One region of the Salinivibrio sp. IB868 genome, then DNA from elsewhere that is predicted to be linked to it. Evidence: predicted binding sites of a transcription regulator. Region 1 holds the regulator's gene; each other region holds the start of a gene.
What was found. The regulator MetJ, encoded in region 1, represses methionine synthesis genes. The targets are predictions, from matches to a motif close to TTAGACNTNTANANGTCTAA.
Positions count from the first base shown of each region.

Region 1 (5,955 bases):
TACGGGTTGTGGCCGAGACCTTTTCAGGGTTCATCAGCGCGCGAGAGACGGTTGCTGTGGATACACCGGCAATGTGGGCAACGTCCTTCATTGTCGCCATAATGACAGTCCTCTTGTTATCTGTATTGTGAGATCAGACAGTTATTAGCTCGTCTGACCTGTTCTCTTAGCCAATTGCGGCCTTATTCTACCTAGCCTTGTCCGATTTAAACACGGACAAGCTAACACTTATTGCAATGAAAGTGTGATTGCTGTCGCTTTACTGCAAGGGAATGTTAAGAAAGGTCTTGCGGCTCGACATCTAATGACCACCTCACTTTACGCGACAGAGGGAGCTGTTGGATGGCCGGGAGCGCCACTTGGAGCCATTGCTGCATGATTTTTCGGCTGGGCGCTTGAATGAGGAGTTGCCACCGATAGCGACCCGCGCGTTTCGCCATGGCGGCGGGCATAGGCCCCATAATATGGCATTCATCCTGTTGAATCGGTGAGGTAGCCAGAGTTTGACGCACCTGTTGTAAAAACTGCTGGACACTGTTTTCTTCATGCCCGTCGGCGCGAAAGAGACTAAGAAACGTGTAAGGCGGCAGCCACGCCTGACGCCGTTCATTTAACGCAGACTCGGCAAAGGCTTGATAACCTTTATGCACTAAAGATTGGATCAGGGTGTGCTCCGGATGGTGGGTTTGTAATAACACGGTACCCGGCTTACTGGCGCGGCCCGCTCGCCCGGCGACTTGTACCATCAATTGGGCCAAACGCTCAGGGGCACGAAAGTCATTACTGAATAGAGCCCCGTCAACATCGACTAAGGCGACCAGGGTGACGTTAGGAAAGTGATGGCCTTTGGCGAGCATTTGTGTGCCCAATAGAATTTGATACTCACCCTTTTCAATGTCGGCCAAGTAACCTTCAAGGCTCCCTTTTCGCCGGGTATTATCGCGATCAATGCGAACGGTATTGTATTCGGGAAACAAGGTGCCAAGCTGGGATTCGAGTTGCTCGGTACCGACACCGACGCTAATAAGCTGGGTAGAACCACAGTCGCCACACTGGGGAGGCACACGTTTTTGGTGGCCACAGTGATGACAACGCAACTCTTGGTGTTGTTGATGAAGGGTATAGTAGGCATCACAGCGTTGGCAGTTCGCTAGCCAGCCGCATTCGTGACACATCATCGCGGGCGCATAACCGCGGCGATTTAAAAACAGCATCACCTGGTTACCTTGTTGCAGGTGCTGACGCATTTCAGCAATCAGCGGCGCCGACAAGCCAGCTTCGAGGTGATGGCCTTTGATATCGAGTATCCCTTGCCGGGCGGTGACCGCGTTACCAGGGCGTTGCGTGAGCTTAAGGTACTGGTATTTGCCGGTTTTTGCGTTGTGTAAGCTCTCCAGTGATGGCGTTGCCGAGCCCAAGATCACCGGCACTTGTTCTTCATGCCCCCGCATGACAGCCAGATCGCGGGCGTGATAGCGAAAGCTATCTTGCTGCTTATAGGAAGGGTCGTGTTCCTCATCGATAATGATGATGCCAAGCTTTGCCATGGGGGTAAAAAGCGCTGAGCGTGTGCCAATCACTATCGCGGCTTGATTCTCCCGTGCGGCCAGCCAGGCGTTGAGACGGTCGGTATCGCTGAGCCCTGAATGCATCACGGTCACAGGAACAGCAAAGCGGCGCTCAAAACGGCGAATGGTTTGTGGTGTCAGGCCAATTTCTGGCACCAAGATGAGCGCTTGCTGGCCACGTGCGAGCACCGGCTCAAGCACATTGAGATACACCTCGGTTTTGCCTGAGCCAGTGATCCCCTCTAATAGCGCGCAGGCAAAACCATCGCCAGCATTGAGGGTGGCAACCGCCATCGCTTGCTCGTGGTTTAACGTCGGTTTTTCTTCGGTCACCGCAAAGTTTTTTACCCAAGCATTGGCCTGAGAAGGGGGAGAGTAGGGCGCGATCCAGCCTTTTTCTGCCACCGTTTTTAGCACCGGCGTGCCGATGTCTTGTTCGATTAAGTCGGCTTGAGTGGTTGGACCGTGCGTGAGAAGCTGCAACACTCGGGCTTGTTTGGGGGCGCGGCTCAGACCTGATAGAGGTTGGTTTTGTCCTGACTCGGTGATTTGCCACCATTTTTGTTGCTGCAATGTCGCAGGGCGTCCTTTACGCAGCGAGGTTGGCATCACCGCCCCCATCGCATCTCCTAGCGGATGATGGTAAAAACGACTCGCCCATTGCAGGAGATTGTATACCGCGGGGGTCCAAACCGGCTGCGTGTCGAGTACGGTATCAATCGCTTTGAGTTGGCTGGCTTCCACACTGGCCGTTGGCGACAAGCCGGTAACGATGCCAACTTTATGCTGGCGTCCAAACGGCACCTTGACGCGCCCTCCGATGATCGGATGCTGATCGTCAGCAATACGGTAATCAAAGGTTTTCGGCAAAGGGACAGGCAAAGCCACCTGAGCAAACTGTTCCATCACAACATCTTATTGGCCAGAAGGAATGTCAGTGTAACGGTTAGCCACACGTTGGCAAAGCCTTGTTGCACCGTAAGAGACACGCGGATTGCACAAAAAAGTTGCGAAAAAGAGGGCGCTTGATTAGAATTGCGCGCCTTAGAAAATGTTTGTTAACGACGTGTGGTGCCCGGCTTAGGATCGGGAGAGCGACACGGCCTTTAAGATGAGGTTATCCCTATGAAAGCTGGTATCCATCCAGAGTACAAAGCCGTCACAGCAAAATGCTCTTGCGGTAACGAATTCGCGTTCAGCACAACCCTAGGTAAAGACATTTACCTAGACGTGTGTGACAAGTGTCACCCATTCTACACTGGTAAGCAGCGTATCCTTGATACCGGTGGCCGTGTTGACCGCTTTAAGAAGCGTTTCGGTGCCCTTAGCAGCAAAAAATAAGCCGCTATTGACCGAATACAGAGAAGGGACGCATCAGCGTCCCTTTTTTGATCGTATCGTCCCTGTCATCGGACAACAGGTCCGAGCATCATCGCGAATGCGCTGTTAGTACTGGTGGACGTTTGCTCCCTGCGTTACCATCTTTTTTATTATACAAACCTTCCCTGTGTGGTTTGTAGAGTGTCTGACTAATATCGGTGACGCTTCCCTGTCGATATTAGTTTCCCCTTCACGATAATAATTAGGAACACTAGATGTCGGACGATAAACGCCAGCAAGCGCTGGATTATCATGCATACCCTACTCCCGGAAAAATTTCTGTTGAATTGAGCAAACCTGCTGACTCGGCCGCGGATCTCGCGTTGGCGTATAGTCCTGGCGTTGCTGAGCCTGTGCGTGAGATAGCGCAAGATGCGGATGCGGTTTACCGCTATACGGGTAAAGGCAACATGGTGGCGGTGGTCTCAAACGGCACCGCGATTTTGGGGCTAGGAAATTTAGGCCCCATGGCTTCTAAGCCTGTCATGGAAGGTAAAGCTTTATTGTTCAAGCGTTTTGCTGGCTTGGACTCGATCGACATTGAAGTCAAACACCGTACTATCGATGAATTCGTGGATACCGTGGCGAACATCGCGGATACCTTTGGCGGTATCAATCTCGAAGATATCAAAGCCCCAGACTGTTTTGAGATTGAAAAACAATTGATTGCACGTTGCGAAGTGCCTGTATTTCATGATGATCAACACGGCACTGCCATCGTCACCGCTGCCGGCATGCTTAACGCGCTTGAGCTGCAAGGCAAAGATATCCGCGAGGCGACGGTGGTGTGCATGGGCGCAGGCGCGGCGGCTGTTGCCTGTATGGAGCTATTAATAAAATGTGGCGCTCAGCGGGAAAAAATCTATATGTTGGATCGTAAAGGCGTGATCCATACGCGTCGTGACGACATCAACAAATACAAGCAGCTGTTTGCCAATAACACGGATAAGCGTACCCTCGAAGATGTGATTGAGGGCGCGGATATGTTCGTTGGCGTCTCCGGTCCAGACTTGCTTTCACCCGACGCCTTGAAGCTGATGGCAGATAAACCCGTGGTATTTGCCTGCTCGAACCCAGATCCTGAAATTCATCCGGATGTGGCGCATCAAGTGCGCGATGATCTGATCATGGGAACCGGGCGTTCGGATTACCCGAATCAGGTCAATAACGTGCTCTGCTTCCCGTTTATTTTCCGTGGCGCATTGGATGTACGTGCCAGTGAAATTAACGATGCGATGAAGTTGGCAGCGGTAGAAGCCATTCGCAGCCTAGCCAAAGAGCCTGTCCCACAAACGGTATTAGACGCCGCCGGTTTGTCTTCGCTAAGCTTTGGCCCAGATTACATTATTCCCAAGCCAATGGACGCGCGTTTATTACCTAAGGTCGCCCGCGCGGTAGCGCTGGCCGCCGTGGAAACCGGCGTGGCTCGTATCGAGATGCCAGAAAACTATATGCTCGATAAGGCGTAATGCTTGAGCGTGAGGAAAGCGCGGTGGAATAGAGCCCGAAAAGGCTGTGCTGAGCACCTATCATTACAGAAAACCCGCCAATCGGCGGGTTTTTTTAGTATTCGCTATCGTCGAACTCGATACCAAGCTCTTCCATGATCCGACGTGCTTCAGCGGGAATGCTGTCGGGTTTATCCTTACGGATATCGTCATCGGTTGGTAGTGGTTGGCCGGTGTAGGCATGAAGAAATGCCTCACACAACAACTCACTGTTGGTCGCATGACGGAGGTTTTGCACCTGACGACGAGTACGCTCGTCGGTAAGAATTTTTAGTACTTTTAATGGGATAGAGACGGTGATCTTCTTTACCTGCTCTTTCTTTTTACCATGTTCGGCATACGGATTAATGTAGTCGCCGTTCCACTGCGCCATGTCTCACCTATCTTGATTATGGAATACCCAGAATGATGCTGCGGAGATTTTAGCTATATTAACCGCCACATGCAAAGGAGTATAGACGTCTAGAAGTGTTGACGTCCCAAAAAGCGCAGGGTAAGGTGGCAGTATGAAACCTGGATCACGCCCACCATGCGCAAACCAGACTAGCAAGGATAGATCATGACTGAGAAAAAAACCGACACTATCGCCGTTCGGACCGGGATTGGGACTGACACCCAGCACCATGCGGTGGTGCCTCCCCTGTACTTATCGACCAATTACCGTTTCCCGGCACTGGGTGATGTGCCTACTTACGACTACGCGCGAGGCGGCAACCCAACGCGTGCGCAGCTCGAACAAGCGCTGACTGACTTAGAAGGGGGCGCAGGTGCGGTGGTGACCAACTGCGGGATGTCGGCGATAAACTTGGTGCTATCTCTGTTGGAGGCTGGCGAGCATATTGTCGCCCCACATGATTGTTATGGCGGCACCTATCGCTTGCTCGAATCACGTGCCAAACAAGGGATCTGGCAGGTAAGTTTTGTCGATCAATCGGACCATGATGCGTTGGACCAAGCATTGGCTAAACAGCCCAAGCTCGTGCTGGTGGAAACCCCATCCAATCCACTCTTACGCGTGGTCGATATCGCAGAAATATGCCAAAAAGCCCATCAAGTGGGGGCTTGGGTGGTGGTCGACAACACGTTTTTATCGCCAGCTTTGCAAACGCCTTTTGCGCTGGGCGCGGATATGGTGGTGCATTCGACCACCAAATTTATTAATGGCCACTCTGATATTGTCGGTGGCGCGGTGATCGCCGCGACCAGTGAACTTGCCGAGACATTGGCTTGGTGGGGAAATTGCTTAGGGGCGACGGGCAATGCATTTGACAGTTATATGACACTGCGAGGGTTGCGCACATTGGGTGCACGCGTTAAACAACACCAACACAACACTGAAGCGGTACTCAGCTACCTGCAAACGGTGTCGGCAGTGCGGAAAATCTACTACCCCGGGTTGGCCTCTCACCCTGGCCACCAAATTGCTGCGCGCCAGCAAGCGGGGTTTGGTAGCATGCTGAGCTTAGAATTGGATACAGACCAAGCCGGTGTGGCGCGAT
Region 1 covers NZ_MUEW01000003.1:190,000-195,954, forward strand. The annotation lists partial or broken gene cytR (DNA-binding transcriptional regulator CytR) at 1-106, opposite strand, end outside; gene priA (primosomal protein N') at 276-2,477, opposite strand; gene rpmE (50S ribosomal protein L31) at 2,694-2,909, shown strand; gene BZG20_RS04455 (malic enzyme-like NAD(P)-binding protein) at 3,164-4,417, shown strand; gene metJ (met regulon transcriptional regulator MetJ) at 4,512-4,829, opposite strand; gene metB (cystathionine gamma-synthase) at 5,016-5,955, shown strand, end outside.

Region 2 (5,955 bases), on a different contig from region 1:
GACGGGCCGCACTGAAGTGCGTTAAATTTTGTTCCAGACAAAATTTTGCTTGGCGACCATAGCGCTTTGGACCCACCTGACTCCATGCCGAACTCAGTAGTGAAACGAAGCAGCGCCGATGGTAGTGTGGGGTCTCCCCATGTGAGAGTAGGACATCGCCAGGCTTGCTTTCTTGTTTTCAGATTTTTGGAAAAATCTGAAGGCAAAAACGGCTCATCTTGTTGATAGCTCGATGCTTTTGATATCTGCGATGCTCATGTATTGGCATACACTGCGCGTCTCGATTCAACATCCTCATCGCATCAAACAAGATAACCTAATTAAAGCAACGTAGTGTAAGACTTTAATTAGAAGTGATTTAATTATCAAAGCAGATAAAAAGTAAGACTTTGATGAAGCGTTTTCGCTGATATAGCTCAGTTGGTAGAGCGCACCCTTGGTAAGGGTGAGGTCGGCAGTTCAAATCTGCCTATCAGCACCAGGTTTTTCTTGGCGGCCATAGCGTAACGGCACCACCTGAACCCATGCCGAACTCAGAAGTGAAACGTTGCTGCGCCGATGGTAGTGTGGGGTCTCCCCATGTGAGAGTAGGTCACTGCCAAGAGTTATTTATAAGCCCTCCGCATTTGCGGGGGGCTTTTTTCGTTTTTGCCTCTCCTCATTGATCCTGTCTTTTCCTATGCTTAAACAACACTTGTGCAATGATTGATTATTGCTTGAGCTCGGTCAGTGGCTGCGTTATGTTATTAGATATCTGGACGTCTAAACATCCCTAGGAGGCAGTGATGCCGATTAAAATCCCGGATCAACTTCCCGCGACCAATATCCTGCGGCGCGAAAATATTTTCGTGATGACAGAAACCCGTGCGGTGAGTCAAAACATTCGCCCGCTGAAGGTGCTGCTACTTAACCTGATGCCGAAAAAAATCGAGACCGAAACGCAATTTATGCGTCTGCTTTCTAACAGTCCCTTGCAAGTGGATGTGGAGTTACTGCGGATAGATAATCGACCAAGCAAAAATACGCCAACCGAGCATCTTGATACCTTCTATCGTCAATTTGAGACCGTACGAACGCGCAACTTTGATGGTCTGATCGTGACGGGGGCACCGTTAGGACTGGTGCAGTTTGAGGACGTGATATATTGGGAGCACCTTCAAGATGTGATGAATTGGGCGCATAAGCACGTTACCTCAACCTTATATATTTGTTGGGCCGCGCAAGCAGGGTTAAAGTTGCTGTATGATTTACCCAAGAAAACCCGCAAAGAGAAGTTGTCAGGGGTTTACCGTCACCACATTAATGCTGAGTTATGCAAACACCCGCTATTACGCGGCTTTGATGATAGCTTCTTAGCGCCCCACTCACGCTATGCGGATTTTTCTCCGAGTTATCTGGCCGAACATACCGACCTCGATATTTTAGCCACGTCCAATGAAGCGGGTACCTATCTGGCGGCGACGAAAGATAAGCGCAATGTGTTTGTCACCGGTCATCCTGAGTATGATTCTCATACCCTGCATCATGAATACCATCGGGATTTAGAAGAAGGCATGGAGCCCGCGGTCCCCCTTAACTATTACCCAGATGACGATCCTTCGCAGCCACCGTATGTGAGTTGGCGCAGCCATGGGCATTTACTGTTTGCCAACTGGCTAAACTATTGTGTTTACCAGCAAACGCCCTTTGACTTGGATGCCTTTTCCGCGTCTAACTTTACCCTTGATGAATAAAAAAGCGCCCGCGGGCGCTTTTGGGTTAGGGACTCGGTTAGCTTTGATGTTTATCCATTTCGTCTTGTGCTGCGTTTGCTTTATCAACCATGCCTGTCATGGTTGAGCCTTGCACCAAAATGGAGAACACCACCACCGCATAGGTCATGATGAGGATCAGCTCGCGAACATCGATATTTTTTTCCGGCACCACCATGATGCCAGCGGGCACGGCCATTGCCATGGCCAACGCAAGCCCTCCGCGTAAGCCTCCCCAGCTTAATATACGTACTGCCCAAGGGTTATAGGTTCGAAAGCGCTTAAAGCCGAGGTAACACACTTTCACGCTGATAAACCGGGCGAGAAGCACAATAGGCACCACCGCCGCCATAATGATCCAGTCTTCTTTATGGAAACTGATTTGCAGCAAGCTAACCCCGATTAGGAGAAAGAGTAGGCTGTTAAGAAATTCATCGACCAGTTCCCAGAAGTGGTCGAGGTGATCTTCACTTTCTTTGGAAAAGCCAATAAAGCGGGTCCAGTTGCCAATCATAATCCCGGCAACCACCATTGCCAGCGGGCCAGAGACATGCAGCATATCGGCCAGGACATAGCCAGCGCTGGGGATAGCCAGCGTTAATAGCAATTCCATCGAGTGATCGTTGGTGGCACAAATCAAGCGATGGAAAAGATAGCCAAGCACCAGGCCATATAAAATCCCGCCAACGGCTTCTTGTAAAAACAAGGCAATGGTACCGCCCACCGTCGGGTTGTTGTCGCCAAAGGCCAGGGTAAAAAGAGTCACAAAGATCACGATACCCACGCCATCATTAAATAGCGACTCTCCCTCTATTTGTGTCGTGATCCGCATCGGTGCTTGCAGTTTTTTCACAATGGCGAGAACAGCAATGGGATCGGTCGGCGAGATCAGCGCGCCAAATAGCAGGCAGTAGAGATAATCGAAAGGAATACCGATCAGCTGAAACACGCCCCAGATACCGGTGCCGATTAAAAACACAGAGACCAATAGCCCGCCGATCACCAGGGTCGTGATCTCCCACTTTTGGTCGGAGAAAGAGGGAAGCTTGACACCAATTCCCCCCGCGAAGAGCAAAAAGCCGAGGACGCCTTTGAGCAAAAAGGTATCAAAGTGGATATCTGTCAGTATTTGCTCGGCCATGGTTTTGAGTGGAATGGCTTGGTATTGACCAGCGACCACTATCAACAAAGACAGTAGGAGCGAGCTAGCGGTAATGGCGATGGTGGTTTGTACTCGACTGATTTTACTATTAATAAAAGCGATAAAGATGGCTGCAGCAGCCATAAAGCTGAGGATTGCGTAAGTTGACATGCCGCTTCCTAGTACAACGAGGGAATGAAAAAATGTGTCAAAATATTAATAGAAATCGTTGTCAAAACGAACAGCTGAATTGAAATAGATCAAAATAAATTGTTATTTATAGACGTCTAGATTTCCATTTTCGCTGTGGTAGGATGAAATGACTGCAACGAGGAAGATGATAAGCGTAATAGTATGGACCGACTGACACAGCAACTGCGCGACCGTATTCTAGTGATCGATGGTGGCATGGGCACCATGATTCAGGGGTTAGGGCTCAATGAGGCCGATTATCGTGGCCAACGTTTTAAAGATTGGCACTGTGATGTGAAAGGCAACAATGATCTTTTGGTGCTGACTCAGCCTGATAAGATCGCTTCGCTACACAGTGATTACCTGGCCGCGGGCGCGGACATTATTGAAACTAACACCTTTAACGCCACCCAAATTGCGATGGCCGATTACGACATGCAGGCGCTGAGTGCGGAAATCAACGTCGCGGCAGCCCGGCTTGCGCGTGAGGTCGCTGATGCGTGGACGGCGAAAACGCCGGATAAACCCCGTTTTGTCGCGGGTGTGTTGGGGCCGACCAACCGAACGTGCTCAATCTCACCAGATGTGAATGACCCTGGGTTTCGCAATGTCAGCTTTGATCAGTTAGTCGACGTGTATGCCGAGTCCACCGAAGCGCTCATTGAGGGTGGGGTTGATATCATCATGTTGGAGACCATTTTTGATACCTTGAATGCCAAAGCCTGTGCGTTTGCGGTTGAAAAGGTCTTTGATGCCCGTGGGTTTCGCTTACCCATTATGATCTCCGGCACCATCACTGATGCGTCTGGACGCACCTTATCCGGACAAACGACCGCCGCCTTTTATCACTCGCTGCGCCATGTTGAGCCACTGTCGTTTGGCTTAAACTGCGCACTGGGGCCGGCTGAATTGCGCCAGTATGTCAAAGAGCTGAGCGACATTTGTGAGGGCTTTGTCTCCGTCCACCCTAATGCGGGGTTGCCCAACGCGTTTGGTGAGTATGACCTTTCTCCCGAAGAGATGGCGACACACATTGATGAGTGGGCGGCGTCAGGCTTTATCAATTTGGTCGGTGGTTGTTGTGGCACCACGCCTGAACATATTCAAGCGATTAGCGACGCGGTGAAAAAACATTCGCCACGCTCTCTGCCTGACCACCCTGTGGCCTGTCGCTTATCTGGGCTCGAGCCCCTGACCATTAATGCCGATAGCTTGTTCGTTAACGTGGGTGAGCGCACCAATGTAACTGGCTCAGCACGCTTTAAACGTTTAATCGTTGAAGAGCAATACGACGAGGCGCTGGAAGTGGCATTGCAGCAAGTGGAAAACGGCGCCCAAATCATCGATATCAATATGGATGAAGGCATGTTGGATGCCGAAAAGGCTATGGTGCGATTCCTCAATTTATGCGCGGCCGAGCCGGATATTGCCCGTGTGCCAGTGATGATTGACTCCTCTAAATGGGAAGTGATTGAAGCTGGCCTCAAGTGCATTCAAGGGAAAGGCATCGTCAATTCTATTTCGCTCAAAGAAGGAGAAGAGGCTTTTCTTCACCAAGCACGTTTAGTCCGTCGCTATGGCGCGGCGGTGATCGTGATGGCGTTTGACGAACAAGGTCAAGCCGATACTCAAGCGCGGAAAGTGGAAATCTGTACGCGCGCTTATCATCTTCTGGTCGAGCAAGTCGGTTTTCCGCCGGAAGATATTATCTTCGATCCCAACATTTTTGCGGTTGCTACCGGCATTGATGAGCACAATAACTACGCAGTCGATTTCATCAACGCCGTGGCTGACATTAAACAAACCCTGCCGCATGCCATGATCTCGGGCGGCGTCTCCAATGTGTCGTTTTCGTTTCGAGGCAACAACCCCGTCCGTGAGGCTATTCATGCGGTGTTTTTGTATCACTGCATCAAAAATGGCATGGACATGGGGATCGTCAATGCGGGCCAGTTAGCCATCTATGATGATTTGCCTGAATCGCTGCGCTTGGCAGTAGAAGATGTGGTGCTCAACAAAGATGATGGCGCCACGGAGCGTTTATTGGAGATCGCCGACAGCTATCGCGATAGTGGGGAGAACGAGGTCGCGGAAACTGCAGAGTGGCGCAGTTGGCCGGTGGAAAAGCGGTTGGAACATGCACTGGTCAAAGGCATTACAGAGTTTATTGTTGAAGACACCGAGCTGGCTCGCGCCGCGGCAAGTAAACCTCTAGAAGTGATTGAAGGCCCACTGATGGCAGGCATGAACGTGGTCGGGGACTTGTTTGGTGAAGGCAAGATGTTCCTACCACAAGTGGTGAAGTCGGCACGGGTGATGAAGCAGGCGGTGGCTTACCTTGAGCCTTACATCAATGCTGAAAAGCAGCAAGGACAGACCAATGGCAAGATCTTGCTCGCCACGGTCAAAGGGGATGTGCATGACATTGGCAAAAACATTGTTGGCGTGGTGCTGCAATGTAATAACTTCGAGATTATTGATCTCGGCGTGATGGTGCCGACCGATAAAATCCTGTCGGTGGCGCGTGAGGAAAACGTCGATATTATTGGTTTATCAGGCCTGATTACCCCATCGTTAGATGAAATGGTGAACGTGGCGAAAGAGATGGAGCGCCAAGGGTTTGATATTCCTTTGCTTATTGGCGGCGCGACCACGTCCAAAGCCCATACCGCGGTGAAGATTGAACAGCATTACCATGCGCCCGTGGTCTATGTGCCCAACGCGTCACGTGCCGTGGGGGTGTGCTCATCGTTGCTGTCACAGACTCAGCGGCCGGATTTTGTGGCCCGTTTAGCCAAAGACTATGCGGCGGTGCGTGAGCAACATCAACGCAAAACGCCTCGAACCGCTCCCGTCACCCTTGAGCAGGCG
Region 2 covers NZ_MUEW01000006.1:33-5,987, forward strand. The annotation lists rRNA gene rrf (5S ribosomal RNA) at 49-164, shown strand; tRNA gene BZG20_RS07860 (tRNA-Thr) at 406-481, shown strand; rRNA gene rrf (5S ribosomal RNA) at 489-604, shown strand; gene metA (homoserine O-succinyltransferase) at 786-1,733, shown strand; gene BZG20_RS07875 (sodium:proton antiporter) at 1,771-3,063, opposite strand; gene metH (methionine synthase) at 3,247-5,955, shown strand, end outside.
Region 2: the regulator MetJ is predicted to act here: its motif matches at 747-766, upstream of metA (homoserine O-succinyltransferase).

Region 3 (5,955 bases), on a different contig from region 1:
AGGCCCACGCCTGCTGCAAAGGTGTTGTTGATGATAGCCAAGTCCACATCTTCCAATGAGCGAGGCAGTTGTGGGGTTTCTAGTTCGATGATTTCTACGTTTTTCGGGTTCTCAACGATATCCAGTTTAGTCGCGTTAATACCTGCGCCTTTTTTGAGCTTGATGATCCCTTGCTGCTCAAGCAATACCAGTGAACGGCCTAGGTTCGATGGGTTGTTAGGCACGGCAATTTTACCGCCCTCTGGTAGATCTTCGACGCTATCTAGCTTGTAAGAATAAGCCGCAATCGGATACACAAAGGTGTTGCCGGCAATCGCAAATTCATAACCACGGTCTTTGATTTGTGCGTCCAAGTAAGGTTTGTGTTGGAAAGCATTCACGTCGACCGAGCCATCATCCAGTGCCGCGTTCGGTGACACGTAATCGGTAAAGGTCACCAGCTCTACCTCAAGACCGAGCTTTTTCGCTTCTTCCACCGCATGTTCAGCCACTTGTGCTTCTTCGCCGGCCATCACGCCCACGGTGATGCTGTTGGTATCGGTCGCGGCTTGTTCTTTCTCGCCGCAGCCAGTCAGCACCAAGGTTGAGGCAAGGCCAAGGGTGGCAAGTAGTGTTTTGATCGTGGTTTTCATTGTCTGTCTCCCTGTTTGGAACATATTCGTCATTATTGTGTTTGATTTAGCGGTGATCGGCGCGTCGCACCAAGTAATCACCAAAAGATTGAATCGCTTGCACTAAGACTACCAGCATTACAACGGTGATCAGCATCACTGTGGTGTCAAAGCGCTGATAGCCATAGCGGATGCCCACATCCCCAAGGCCGCCGCCGCCGACCGCACCGGCCATGGCCGAGTAGCTCACCAAGGTAACCAAGGTAATGGTCGCGCCATTGATGATGCCGGGTAACGCTTCCGGTATGAGCACTTTATAAATAATCTGGAACGGGTTCGCGCCCATCGCTTTGGCCGCTTCCTCTAGCCCAGCCGGTAACTCGAGTAACGCCCCTTCAACCAAGCGGGCAATAAATGGAATCGCGCCGACGGTAAGCGGCACAATCGCCGCCGCGGTACCAATCGAGGTGCCAACCACCATGCGGGTAAACGGAATAATCGCCACCAGCAAGATAATAAAGGGGATAGAGCGACCAATGTTCACTATTGCGCCGAGCACCTGGTTAACTTGCGGTTGGCCCAGCAAACCACCGGGTTTGGTCACATGCAGTAACACGCCCAATGGGATGCCAATCACAAACCCCATGATCCCGGAGGCAAACACCATGTACAGGGTTTGGCCAGTGGCTTCGAGGAGCAAGTTGATAAGGGCGCTGTTTTCATTGACCCAGTGGGTGAGTTGATCAATCAACATAGCCGAGTACCTCCGTGTTGACATGGTGCTTGTTGAGGTAAGTGATGGCGTTTTCAACCGCCTCTTTTGGACCCATGATTTCCGCAAGGAGTAGGCCGAATTTCACGCCGCCGGCGTAGTCGATATCTGAGCTTAAAATGCTGATGTCGATATCAAACAGACGCGAGATCTGGCTGATTAATGGGTCATCGACCGTCGCGCCGGTAAACTCGAGGCGCACCAAGGGGTAACTGCCTTCGAAGTATTCTTGTTGTAAGCGCTGGGCAAAATCATGCGGCACTGACAAGTCGAGGGTTGAACGAATAAATTGTTTGGCCAAGTCGGATTTGGGATGCGCAAAAATCTCGCCCACCGGGCCGGACTCGACGAGCTCGCCATCGCCAATAATAGCGACGTCGTCACAGATACGTTTGACCACATCCATTTCGTGGGTGATCAGCAAAATGGTGAGGTTGAGCTTTTGGTTGATGGTTTGCAGCAGCGACAGAATGGATTGCGTAGTGGCTGGATCCAGTGCGCTGGTGGCTTCATCACAAAGCAGAACGTTGGGGCTTGGCGCCAATGCACGGGCAATGGCGACACGTTGTTTTTGTCCGCCACTGAGGCTGGCAGGATACACATCACGCTTATCGGCCAAGCCGACCAGATCGAGCAGTTCGCTCACGCGTGTTTCAATCTCATCGCGGCTCGAGCCACTTAGCTCAAGCGGCAGGGCGATGTTGTCGAACACGGTGCGTGACGAGAGCAAATTAAAGTGTTGGAAAATCATCCCGATTTTACGGCGCGCTTGGGTCAACTGGCGGCTGGGTAGCGCAGTGAGGTTAGTGCCACCCACTTTGACTGAGCCGCTGGTTGGGCGCTCGAGCAGGTTAACCATCCGGATCAGGGTACTTTTCCCTGCACCGGAGGCACCGATCACACCAAATACTTTCCCCTTGGGAATAAATAAGTTGATGTCATTAAGGGCATGAATTCGGCGTTCCCCGAGTTCGAATACCTTGTTGAGGTTGGTTATCTCAATCATCACATGTCCTTGGCGAATAATTTGATCACAGCAGACTCACTCAGCGGCTTGTGCCACATTCTTGCTGTCGCTCTGGTTATTGATGCTATGAGTTAGTCAAAATTAAGTCAATGGATATTTTTACTTCTGGACGTCTAAATGGCAATAAGTCCAATCGCTTGGTTATAAACTCAACAGTAGGCTTGATCTCAAACGATAAAGGGCGTTTACTAGGAGCCCCTGTAGTGCTTTGTTCTGATTACGCTTTATGCCAACTGCTTTGATTGATACCACCATGCTTTCCTTGTTCATCCCGACCTTTTTTCTGGTGTCCGTGACACCTGGGATGTGTATGACCCTCTCGATGACGCTGGGAATGACCATCGGCGTTAAGCGTAGCCTGCATATGATGTGGGGCGAGTTAATTGGCGTGGGGTTGGTAGCGATTGCCTCGGTAATTGGGGTGGCGGCAATGATGCTTAACTATCCGTCTATCTTTCAGGTGTTCAAATACGTCGGTGGTGCCTATCTGGCGTTTCTTGGGGTACAAATGTGGCGATCTCGCGGGAAAATGGCCATTCCTGAGGATGATGACGCTAGCCCCAGTGAAGCATCAGCGTGGTCCTTGGCGACCCAAGGATTTGTCACCGCGATTGCTAACCCGAAAGGCTGGGCGTTTATGATCTCACTGTTGCCTCCGTTTATTAATCCTAAATTAGCGCTGCCCAGCCAGTTAAGTGTGCTGGTGTTGATTATTCTGCTGACCGAGTTTAGCTGCTTGATGTTGTATGCCAGTGGCGGTCGCACGTTGCGTCAGTTTCTGCAGCAAAGAGGCAACGTGCAACTGCTTAACCGTGTCGCTGGCACCTTGATGGTGGGCGTTGGCGTGTGGCTGGCGCTGGGGTAGGACGTGATCAATCCGTGTTACGCCCGTGATGCTCAGCGACCAAAGCGGTAAACATCGCCCTAGCGGTGGGGAGAATCGCATCGGGAAAATCATAATCGGGGTTGTGCAGTTGCGGATGATGCTCGCCACTGCCAATGCCAAATAACGTGCCCGGCCAACGGGCGAGAAACTCGGCCACATCTTCTGACCAACGCATCGGTTCATTAAGCCAATGTACCTCAACCCCTAGCGATTGCGCGGCATTGGCGACATGCTGTGTATGGTGTGTGCTGTTCTCGGCCGCGATAAAGGGCTCATGCCAGCTAAAACTGACCGTCAACCCTGCCCGAGCCGCCAGCGTGTTCACTTTGTCTATCAAGTCGGCTTTCATGGCCTGAAAGCAGGCGTTGTCATCACTGCGTAAGGTAGCCATCACGGTCGCGTGGCCGGGGGCGACGCCGTAGGCGGGCTCTCCTAACTGGGCGTGAACCAAGGTGACAAGGCTGTTGGCCTCAGGGTAGGCGTCGGGCAGTTGTGTCAGGGTATGCATCACGCCTGTCATCGCACCGGCAGGGCTAATCCCGCGTTCGGGGTAGGCGGCATGAGAGGTTTTACCGTACAGCTCAATGGCGACTCCGGTCGAGGCACAGGCAAAGGTCCCTGGGCGTACCACGATTTGATGCTGATTAAAGCCGGGGAGATTGTGAAAGGCGTAGACGTTATCAATTTGCGCGTTGGTAAGTGAGGGGGACTCGCACATCCTAGCTGCGCCTTCGCCGGTTTCTTCTGCAGGCTGAAAGGCAAGCAGCACAGTACCACGAGCGGGCGGAGTGTGGCTAAGCTCGGCAGCGACGGCTAGCAACGCCGCGGTATGACCATCATGGCCACACGCATGCATCACGCCCGAATGCTGGGAGCAATAAGCCTGTGTTCCACGCTCTTCAATCGGGAGCGCATCAAAATCGGCGCGTAGCAAGGTGGTAGGCCCTGGCGCAGCGCCTTGAATGGTGACCAGGATCCCGTGGCCGCCGACATCAGTGGCTGGGTGAAAGCCAAATTGTCGCAACTGGGCAGCGATAGTACGTGCGGTGAGGGCTTCGTGGTTAGAAAGCTCAGGGGTTTGGTGCAGGGTATGCCGTAGCGTGACGGGATCGAACTCGTTAGCCATCTTCGACTCCAAAACCAGAATGGATATGCCATGCTAGATCGCGTTTGCATGTCACGTTGTGAACGCAAACGCAAAAAAGCCAGCAACAGGTGCTGGCTTTTGTTTTATCTCGACAGGGCGTGGTGAAAATTACACTTGGCCGTTGTCTTCCGCTTGTTTCGCTTGGATAGCTGTCAGGGCCACTGTGTAAACAATGTCATCTACCAGTGCACCACGAGACAGGTCGTTCACCGGTTTGCGCATGCCTTGCAGCATTGGACCGATAGACACCAGCTCAGCAGAACGCTGTACCGCCTTGTAGGTGGTGTTACCTGTGTTCAAGTCTGGGAAGACGAACACGGTCGCTTTACCGGCAACCGGTGAATCCGGTGCTTTCGACTTAGCAACATTTTCCATGATTGCTGCGTCGTACTGCAGTGGGCCATCAATCACCAGATCAGGGCGTTTCTCTTTGGCAAGGCGGGTGGCTTCGCGAACTTTATCCACGTCAGCCCCTTTACCTGAGCTACCAGTCGAGTAAGAGATCATCGCTACGCGTGGCTCGATACCAAAGGCGCTGGCGGAATCGGCCGATTGAATGGCGATTTCTGCCAGTTGCTCAGCGTTTGGATCTGGGTTGATCGCACAGTCACCGTATACCAGCACTTGCTCAGGCAGCAGCATGAAGAAGACCGACGACACCAAAGAGGCGTTCGGGGCTGTCTTGATGATCTGCAGCGGTGGGCGAATGGTGTTGGCCGTCGTGTGCACGGCACCGGAAACCAGGCCGTCCACCTCGTTGGCTTCTAGCATCATGGTACCCAGCACCACGGTGTCTTCCAGGTGCTCTTGCGCAATCACTTCGGTGATGCCTTTGCTCTTACGCAGCTCAACCAAGCGAGCCACGTACTTGTCACGCGCTTTCACTGGGTCAATGATTTCTACGCCAGCGCCCAAGGTCACGCCTTGCTGATCGGCAACACGTTTAATTTCTTCTGGGTTACCCAAAAGCACACATTCAGCAATTTTACGCTCTGCGCAGATAGCGGCGGCCTTGATGGTGCGTGGCTCGTCACCTTCTGGCAGCACAATGCGCTTGGCGGCTTTACGCGCAAACTCGGTGAGCTGGTAACGGAAGGCGGGTGGGCTGAGGCGACGCTCGCGGTTAGAGCCAGAGCTTAGTGACTCAATCCAGTTGCCATCAATGTGGCTGGCCACATGGTCGTTCACAAACTCAACGCGCTCTTTGTCGTCAGCCGGGACTTCGAGGCTGAAGCTTTGCAGGTTGAGTGAGGTTTGCCAGGTGTTACCTGCGGTGGTGAACACTGGTAGGCCAGTTTCAAAGGCACGGTCACACAATGCTTTGAGCTGGTCAGGGATCGAGTAACCACCGGTCAGTAGCAGTGCACCGATTTCCACGCCGTTCATCGCTGCCAAGCAGGCCGCGACAATGACGTCTGGACGGTCTGCCGAGGTCACTAGCAGTGAGCCAGGGCGGAAGTGCTCAACCATGTTAGGAATAGAGCGTGCGCAGAAGGTAATGCTCTTAATACG
Region 3 covers NZ_MUEW01000005.1:95,319-101,273, reverse strand. The annotation lists gene metQ (methionine ABC transporter substrate-binding lipoprotein MetQ) at 1-632, opposite strand, end outside; gene BZG20_RS07140 (methionine ABC transporter permease) at 679-1,365, opposite strand; gene metN (methionine ABC transporter ATP-binding protein MetN) at 1,355-2,389, opposite strand; gene BZG20_RS07130 (LysE family translocator) at 2,637-3,275, shown strand; gene BZG20_RS07125 (amidohydrolase) at 3,283-4,422, opposite strand; gene pta (phosphate acetyltransferase) at 4,552-5,955, opposite strand, start outside.
Region 3: the regulator MetJ is predicted to act here: its motif matches at 2,508-2,527, upstream of metN (methionine ABC transporter ATP-binding protein MetN).